Regions from separate parts of the Caballeronia sp. KNU42 genome, predicted to be linked through region 2. Evidence: predicted binding sites of a transcription regulator. Region 2 holds the regulator's gene; the other holds the start of a gene.

Region 1 (4,417 bases), on a different replicon from region 2:
TCGACGATGGCCGGTTCGGGCTGCTGGTTCCTATCGGCGATGTGGACGCCATGGCAGGGGCAATGTCGCGGCTGTTATCGGACCATGCGTTGCGCGATGGCTTTACGCGCGAAGCGCTGGAACGGGCGCGGGCGTATGGCGTGGAAGCAAGCAACGAGCGGTTCGTGGCTTGCGTGACGCGGATTTTGGAAGAACGGGGTTAATCCAGCAGGCCCGTACCGCCGGGATTAATGCTCTTCTGGCTGCGTGCGAAGCAACGCCCCCAGCACCGCCACCGTCCTCGCCGTCGCCCCGCGATGCTTCGCCGCAAACGCCGATGCCGCCGTGCTCATGGCGAGCCGGCGGGGTTTATCGGTGAAAAGTTCTCTCAAGCCGCGCGCCAACGCCGCCGGATCGCTCACGCGCAGCGCCCCACCTTCCGCGATCGCATCATTCGTCGCCTGCGTGAAGTTGAAGGTGTGCGGGCCGATCAGCACCGGCACACCCGCCGCACATGCCTCAATCAGGTTCTGCCCGCCCAGCGGCAACAAACTCCCGCCGATAAACGCCAGGTCCGACGCCGCGTAATACGCGCTCAGCTCGCCCATCGAATCGCCGAGCAGCACGTTGACGCTGGACGGCAAGACCGGCGCGGCATCGACTCCCGATCCCGCTGCCGCCGCCCGTCCGGCCCAGGCGGAACGCCGCACATAGGATTGCGCGGCGGCATCGATCAGATTGGCTACCTCGTCGAAACGCTGCGGATGGCGCGGCACGAGGATCAGCAACGCATCGGGTATGCGCGTGCGCAAGGTCGTGAACGCCTGCAGCACCAGCGCTTCCTCACCCTCGCGCGTACTCGCCGCCACCCAGACCGGGCGCTCGCCGATCGCCGCGCGCCACGCGTGACCGCGCGCGTAGAGTTCGGGCGGCGCGGCCATATCGAACTTCAGGTTGCCGAGCACCGCGATGTTGCGTGCGCCGAGCGCGCTCAGGCGGTCCGCGTCGGACTGCGTCTGCGCGAGCACGCGCGTGAAACCGCCGAACACTTCGCGCGTTGCATTGCCGAACTTCGCCGCGCGCTTGAACGAGCGCGCCGACATCCGCGCGTTGGTCAGCACCAGCGGGATACCGGCCCGTTTGCATTCATCGATGAGCGTCGGCCACACTTCCGTTTCCATCACGATGCCCAGTGATGGCCGCCAAGCGCGCAAGAACCGCCGCACGAGCGACGGTGAATCGTAGGGAAGAAAGCTGCGCGAAACACGGTCGCCGTATAGCTCCACGCCGGTCGCGCGGCCGCTCGGTGTCATGTGCGTCAACAGGATGCGGGCATCGGGATGGGCTTGGCTCAGCGCTTCGATCAGCGGCTGCGCCGCACGCGTCTCCCCGACGGACACCGCATGCACCCAGATCAACGGCGCGAGGTCGTCGGCACGGCGCACGGGACCAAACCCAAACCGCTCACCGATATGTTCCCGATACCCCCGCTCGCGCCGCGACCGGATCAAGAGCCGCAGCACCGCGAGCGGCGCCACGAGCCACCATAACGCGCGATAAACGAGCCTCAGCATCGGCCGCCCTCGCGGCAGGTCCGCGGCAATTGCTCACCGACGCTACGCAAACCCGCGCACTCTCCCCACCACTCGGCGGCGCTCAAACCAGCGCCCTGCCTTTCAGGCGTTGCAGGATGCCGAGCGGCGCGCAGTCGGGCTGGTCCATGGCGCTGACGGGGAGGAAGAACGTTTGTTCGAGCATGTACTGGCCGGACATGACGGCGTGCGAGGTTTGATCGGAGAAACACACCCACACGCAACCGGGCGGAAACGGCATCTCTTGCTGCGGCGATTTCGCTTGATAGTCGATATCGGCCTTCATTGCATCGTGCAAATGGAGCATCAGGTGGTCGTATTCGCTGCGCGGCGTCTTGGTGATATGCAGGAGGTTCAAGAGCCACGCGGAGCCGGGAACCGGGGCCTTGATAGCAGGCAGGAAGCGTTTTGCCATGTCTTCGAATGGTTCGCCGACACGCCAGACACGCGGCGCGCCATCCGGATTGACGTTGGTGAACACGCGCAGGATGCGCTCGCCATAATTCGGCCGTGACGGGAAAGCATCGACGTGCAGGCGGCTGTCGTCCTTGCGCCACGACGTCTCGCGCGTTTCCACGCGATGCAGCCGCAGGCTGGTAGGCGCAACCCGCAACTTGCCGCGATATTCGGGGAACAGCCCGTCGACCAGCGAGCGCGCGTTCGCCTGATAGCGCGCGATCAACGCGCGGACGGCGGATTGCGTGACGGCGTCGCCGAGTACGCCCACGAGCGCGCCGCCATTGGGCGCGAGACTGATGTTCTTGCGCTCCGGATCGGCCACCTTGGGGTCGAGCAGCGCCCGTTCGCCGCCTTCTATGGCAAACGCCAGGCGCGGAAAATACAGCACCTTGCCGCGCTCTACGCCGGACAGCAATGCTTCGCGCGGCACGGAAAGCTGCTGGCCGTGCCAGTCGGCGGTGGCAACTTCAATAATTTGAGATTCGGTCATGTGCCTTCGATTTGTTTGGATGAGCGAGTGAGCGGCCCGATTATCGTCAACTGGCTTCAATCGGCTTCAATCAACCTCGATTGGCTTCGATTTGCTGCAATTGACGCCTCGGGGAAGCGTCGCGCCCGGTGAGCGCGGTGCATTTTCGCTCAAACCGGCTGCAAAATTCGCCGCGTGAAACGCTGGCAGTTGATGGACCTCAAACCACCGGGTTTCGCTTGAATTCGCCCAGATTCGTCAAACGCGCCGCCGGTTTATCGCGGCGATTGTGCCAGTCCTTCGAACCGAAGCCGCTTCCTCACCACACCCACTGCCCCGCTACCCTATCCGATACCGCTGCCCTTCTTCATGCATCAAAGCAGCCCGAAGCCGGCGAGGATCGCTTTGACCTGCTGCAACGTCGGATGCTGGTTTGCGCTGCCCAGGTTCACTACGCGCGGCGACCAGTAACCGCCGGTGCGCCAGGCGGTCGAGAAATTGTACAACTCGACGGTCGGCCGCTTCAGGGCTGCCGCGATGTGTACGAGTCCCGTATCCACGCCTACCGTTGCTGCTGCGCCGTCGATCAGGCCAACCACGGCCGGCAGCGAGAGTTTCGGCGGCACGACCGCTGCTGCGCCGAACTCTTTGGCGAGCTTCTCGCTGGTTTCGCGTTCGGTCTCGCTGCCCCACGGGAGCACGATTGACACCCCGCGCCGGATCAGCGTCTGGCCGAGTTCGATCCAAGCGGTGTCGGGCCATTGTTTATCGGCGCGGGACGTGGCGTGGACGAACACCACGTACGGCACGGGCAGGTTAAGCCCTGCCTCCGATAACGCCAGCGCGGCGCGGCGGGTATCGATGCCGAATTCGATCGCATCCGTTGCTTCCGGGCGCGGATCGCCGAGCGCGGCGGCGACCAGTTGCCGGGTGCGCTCGACCACGTGCGTGCGTGCTTCGATGGGCACGCGTTTATCGTAGAAGAAGCGCACGGGCCATTCGTAGCCGGCGCCGTCGGTGCGGTTGCCCAGGCCGACCAGGGTACCGTGCGCCCAGCTTGCGACCCATGCGGTTTTGATGAGCCCTTGGCAGTCGATGACGAGATCGTATTTTTCTGCGGCCAGTGCGCGGCGGAAGCGTTGGATTTCGCGCCAGTTATCGAGTGAGAAAAGGCGTTTGCGCCAGCGCCGCAGGGAGAATGGGATGGCGCGGCGTACGCCGTCGACGAGTTCGACGAGATCCGTGAAGCTCTCTTCGACTAGCCAGTCGATCTGGGCATCGGGGTGGAGACGACGGATATCGGCGATGGCCGGCATGTTATGGACGACGTCGCCTAGGGACGACACCCGGACAATCAGGATTTTTTGCACGCTGGACACGGTGGGCGCCGTCGGATTGGACGGCGCGTGGACAATTTTTTGAGATGGGGCGGAGTTTACCGCTGGCGCTCGAGGTTCGGTTTAGTTTTTCGCTCGCGCTTGGGGGGTGGGTTTAGTTTTTCGCTCGCGCTCGGGGGTTGGGTTTTGCTCGTGGTTGGGGTTTGGTTTTGGGTTTTGCTCACGCTTGGGGTTTTTGGCGGTTCTGGGGTTCACGGTTGGGGTTGATGCCGGGTTGCCAGGTTCCTGCGTTAGCGGTCGGAGTCATTGCCGGGTTGCCAGGTTCTTGCGTTAGCGGTCGGAGTCAGTGCCGGGTTGCCAGGTTCTTGCGTTAGCGGTCGGAGTCAGTGCCGGGTTGCTGCTTTCGGGGTTAGTGGTCTGCTTGAGTGAGCTATTTTCTTTATCACTATTAGCCACTGCGCGTGGCGGCGCGTCATTTCTTTGTCCAAAGCGACAAAGAAACGAAGCAAAGAAAGCGCTTTCAAAACGAGGGCCCATAAGTTGACCTAGCGTGCAGTTTCCACGTTTTTGGCACCCCAAAA
Region 2 (4,417 bases):
GCAATTGCGCGGCATGCAGCGCCTGATCGATGCAACCGTGGCCTCGATGCGCCGCATCGCCGCCGACCTGCGCCCGGTAATGCTCGATGACCTGGGCCTGGTCCCGGCCATCGACTGGCTGGCGATCGACTTTACGAACCGCTACGGCATCGACGTCGAGCGGCGCATCGACGCGAGGCACACCATTTTCAGCCGCGACGGCGCGACCGCCGTGTTCCGGATCGTGCAGGAAGCGCTGACCAACGTGGCGCGCCATGCGCAAGCGAGCCGTGTCGATCTGGCGTTGTACCTGGAAGGTGACCGCTGCGTCCTGCGCATTGCCGACGACGGCATCGGCGCCCATGAGCGTGCCGATGCCGGGCGCAAGTCGTTTGGCCTGATCGGCATTCGCGAGCGGGCGCACGGGCTGGACGGTTCCGTCTCTATCGAATCCGGCATCGGCCAAGGGTTCGCTGTGACCGTGACATTCCCGCTCGCGACCTTGCAAGAGGACGACCCTTTCTCCGGCTATCCGGAAAACACCGAGGAAGAACCGCTGCAATGACCCGAGTATTGATCGCCGATGACCACGCCCTCGTGCGGGACGGGCTGCGCCATATCCTGCTCAGCGCGAACGGCCTGGAAGTCGCTGGCGAAGCCAGCGACGGCGCCACCACCATCGCGATGATCCGCGCCACTCCGGCGGACGTGCTGGTCCTCGACCTGTCGATGCCCGGCAGGAACGGCGTCGAACTGCTCAAGCAGATCAAGGACGAGAAACCGGCGCTGCGCATCCTGGTCCTGACGATGCATGCTGAACAGCAATACGCGGTGCGTGCGTTCAAGGCTGGGGCATCGGGTTATCTGACGAAGGAAAGTGCAAGCGCGGAACTGGTCACAGCCGTGAGCAAGGTCGCGGCGGGCGGCGTGTACGTGAGCCTCGCCATGGCCGAGCGGCTCGCACAAAGCCTGAACGAACCCGCCGATGACCTGCCGCACCGCCGCCTTTCCGACCGCGAATTCGAAGTCTTCCGGCGGATCGCCGCGGGTGAAACGATCACGCAGATCGCCCAGGCGCTATCAGTCAGCGCCAAGACTGTCAGCACCTACAAAACCCGCATCCTCGAAAAAATGCAGATGCCGCACGACACCGCACTGGTCCGCTACGCCATGCGCCACAAGCTCTTCGACGACGACTGCGACGCCTGACAGCCCGCCCGTACACAAGCAGCAAGCAACAAGCGTGTAGTCCGATCCCTACAGCCCCTCCCAAACCCCTACATCATGTCTGGCCGCTCGCCGATTTTATTTTGAGATAGCCCCGGCCATACTTCGAGGCATGAACTCAAACGGTTGCGCGCCATGCTGAAGATCTTCCTTGTCGACGACTCGAGCCCTGTGCGCCGCCGCCTCTGCACGCTGATTGGCGCGCTGACCGGCGTGGTGATCGTGGGCGAGTCGGAAGAAGCGGATACGGCGCTGGGGTGCATCCGCATGACCCGCGCGGATCTCGTGATCGTTGACCCGCATCTGGCAGGCGGCAACGGCATGGGGATCGTCGAGTCGCTGACGCGTGCCACGCCGCCCGTCCTGACCATGGTGTTGACCAATCATTCCGGACCGGCGTTTCGTGCCGCGTGCCAGCGCGCCGGCGCCCGCTTTTTCTTCGACAAGACCTGCGAATACGAACTGGCTCGCGACGCGATTCAGCAGATGGCCAATGCCCCCCGCGCTGAGCCAACGCCGTGCGAGCCGGCATGACCGCGTTCAAGTCGATCCGCGCCCGATCCGCACAGCTCGTCAGTAAATCCATTCAGTGATCGTCCGACTCTTCTGGAGACAGGCATGACCTCAGCTACCGCTTATGAGTCCGCTTATGAGTCCGCTACTGCGCACGCTTCAGCGACCGTGAATCCTCTCGTGTACATGGCGCGTTCCGCCACCACGAGCCCGCCGCCGGCTGCCGTCGCGGGCACGAATTGCTCCGACTGTTCATTGCACGCCATCTGCATGCCGGCTCACCTGAGCACGGCGGAGCTGGCGCGGCTCGACGCCATCGTGTGCTCCACGCGGATCGTACGGCGCGGCGAGACGTTATACCGCGCCGGCGATAAATTCAAAAGCATCTACGCGGTGCGCGTCGGCTGCTTCAAGACGGTCATCACGCATCGCGACGGCCACGAACAGGTCACCGGTTTCCATATCGCGGGCGAACCGCTCGGACTCGACGGCGTGTGCTCCGATGAACAGAACTGCGATGCAATCGCGCTCGAGGACAGCAAGGTGTGTGTCATCCCGTTCGACTTGCTGGAAGACCTTTGTCACGACGTGAAGGCGATGCAGCAGCATGTGCATCGCATGATGAGCGGCGAGATCGTGCGTGAATCCGGGCTCATGATGATGCTCGGCACCATGACCGCGCAGCAGCGCGTGGCGGCTTTCCTGCTCAACTTGTCGGCACGGATGAAGACGCGCGGCTACTCTTCCGCGGAATTCAACTTGCGGATGACGCGTGAAGAGATTGGCAGCTATCTCGGGCTGAAACTCGAGACCGTCAGCCGGATGTTCTCCAAGCTGCAGCATGCAGGGGTGATCGATACGAACGGCAAGCAGGTACACATTCTCGACAGCGAGAAGCTCGCCGGAGTTTGATCGAAGCGAACGGACATGCCCATAGAGTACCTGCGAGGTTTCGCGCGGCCGCAGCGCACCGACCAGAACAACCGGCGCCTTGGGCGCTGGCTTGCGTTTATCGCAGGCGCGGCCAACGCGGGCGGTTTTCTTGCGGTCGGACAGTACACCTCGCATATGTCGGGGATCGTATCGGCACTCGGCGATAACCTCGCGGTAGGCGACTTCGGCCTTGTCATCGCAGGATTGAGTTCACTCGCCGCCTTCACGACCGGCGCCGCCACCTCCGCGATTCTGATCAACTGGGGCCGGCGCCGGCGGGCGCAAAGCGAATACGCGCTGCCGTTGATGCTGGAAGCCGTGCTGCTGCTCGTATTCGGCCTGCTCGGCTCGAACCTGGAAAACAACCGGTTCCTGTTCGTGCCCGCGACGGTAGGGTTGCTGTGCTACGTCATGGGCCTGCAGAACGCGATCATCACGAAGATATCCAAAGCCGAGATCCGCACCACGCATTTGACCGGCATCGTCACGGATATCGGCATTGAACTCGGCAAGCTTTTTTACTGGAATGTATCTGAGTCCGGGCCCGGCGTTACCGCTGTCCGGGCGGACCGGTCGCGGCTGCGGCTCCTCGCCTCGCTGCTCGGCATGTTTTTTATTGGCGGCCTCGCGGGCGCGCTGGGTTTCAAGTATGTGGGGTTCATATCGACCCTGCCGTTGTCAGCCATGCTGGTCGTGCTGGCAGTCGTGCCGCTGCTGGACGATCTGGTCGGGCAGCGTAGGTAGAGACCTTGCGGCTCGGCGGACCGCAGTTTCAGGCATCTGCAAAAAAAATGTGCCATGCAATGGGTCCGCTGCGCCCGCAGCTTCTGACACCAACTCGCCGCTTGTCCTAAACTTCTCAGGCGACGTGCCTGATTGATGTCATCACGCAAACCCGATACCCGCCGTCGCGACGCATCAGTTCAGACGAAAACTCCTTCCACTTTTATTTTGGGTCTGAAATGAAATTCAAGGACTATTACGAAACCTTGGGAGTCGAGCGCACCGCGACACTCGCGGACATCAAGAAGGCGTACCGCAAGCTCGCTCACAAATATCATCCCGACGTCTCCGCCGAATCGGACAGCGAAGCGAAGTTCAAGGACGTTGCCGAAGCCTACGCCACGCTGAAAGACCCGGAAAAGCGCGAAGCCTACGACAACCTCGGCAAACATCCGGCCGGCGAATCGTTCACGCCGCCGCCGGACTGGCAGCAGCATTTCCATACGGGCGATGCCGGCCTCGACGACGTCGACCTCGCCGATCTTTTTGCAGCCTTTGGCCGTGGCGGTGGCGCTGGCGGGGGCACGCATCGCAGACAAAGCTTTCCGGTCCCCGGGCAGGACTACGAGATCGCCGCGCCGGTAACGCTCGAACAGATCCATCGTGGCGATGAGATCGAGCTGAGCGCCGAGCTTCCCGAGTTCGACGCCAATGGCCTCGCGCATCGCGTGCCGCGGACCTTTCGAATCACCATTCCCAAGTCGGCAGCGAACGGCCAGCGCCTGCGGCTGGCCGGCAAGGGCGGCCCGGGCTTCAATGGCGGACGGCCCGGTGACCTGTATGTGTCGCTGCAGTTGCAGCCGCATCCGCTTTATCGGGCCGATGGCCGCGACCTGTATATCGACCTGCCGCTCGCGCCCTGGGAAGCCGTGCTGGGGGCGAGCGTACACGTCCCCACCCTCGCGGGCACGGTGGAACTCAACGTGAAACCCGGCACGAGCGCCGGGCAAAAATTGCGGCTCGCCAAACGCGGACTGGCATC

What was found. Region 2 encodes FNR, which switches genes on or off when oxygen is low (the NO sensors DNR and NnrR bind a similar motif). Its sites were predicted from a motif close to TTGATNNNNATCAA; they were not measured.
Region 1: a site for FNR is predicted at 2,710-2,723, ahead of ACSOSP_RS08810 (Kdo hydroxylase family protein). Genes of this name have one in related genera too.

The regions. Positions count from the first base shown of each region.
Region 1 is NZ_CM132388.1:1,953,267-1,957,683, forward strand. Features, by position in the region: gene ACSOSP_RS08800 (glycosyltransferase) at 1-203, shown strand, start outside; gene waaA (lipid IV(A) 3-deoxy-D-manno-octulosonic acid transferase) at 228-1,553, opposite strand; gene ACSOSP_RS08810 (Kdo hydroxylase family protein) at 1,636-2,520, opposite strand; gene waaC (lipopolysaccharide heptosyltransferase I) at 2,874-3,878, opposite strand.
Region 2 is NZ_CM132389.1:425,683-430,099, forward strand. Features, by position in the region: partial or broken gene ACSOSP_RS21045 (histidine kinase) at 1-544, shown strand, start outside; gene ACSOSP_RS21050 (response regulator) at 541-1,188, shown strand; gene ACSOSP_RS21055 (response regulator) at 1,342-1,740, shown strand; gene fnr (fumarate/nitrate reduction transcriptional regulator Fnr) at 1,906-2,631, shown strand; gene ACSOSP_RS21065 (YoaK family protein) at 2,647-3,396, shown strand; gene ACSOSP_RS21070 (DnaJ C-terminal domain-containing protein) at 3,615-4,417, shown strand, end outside.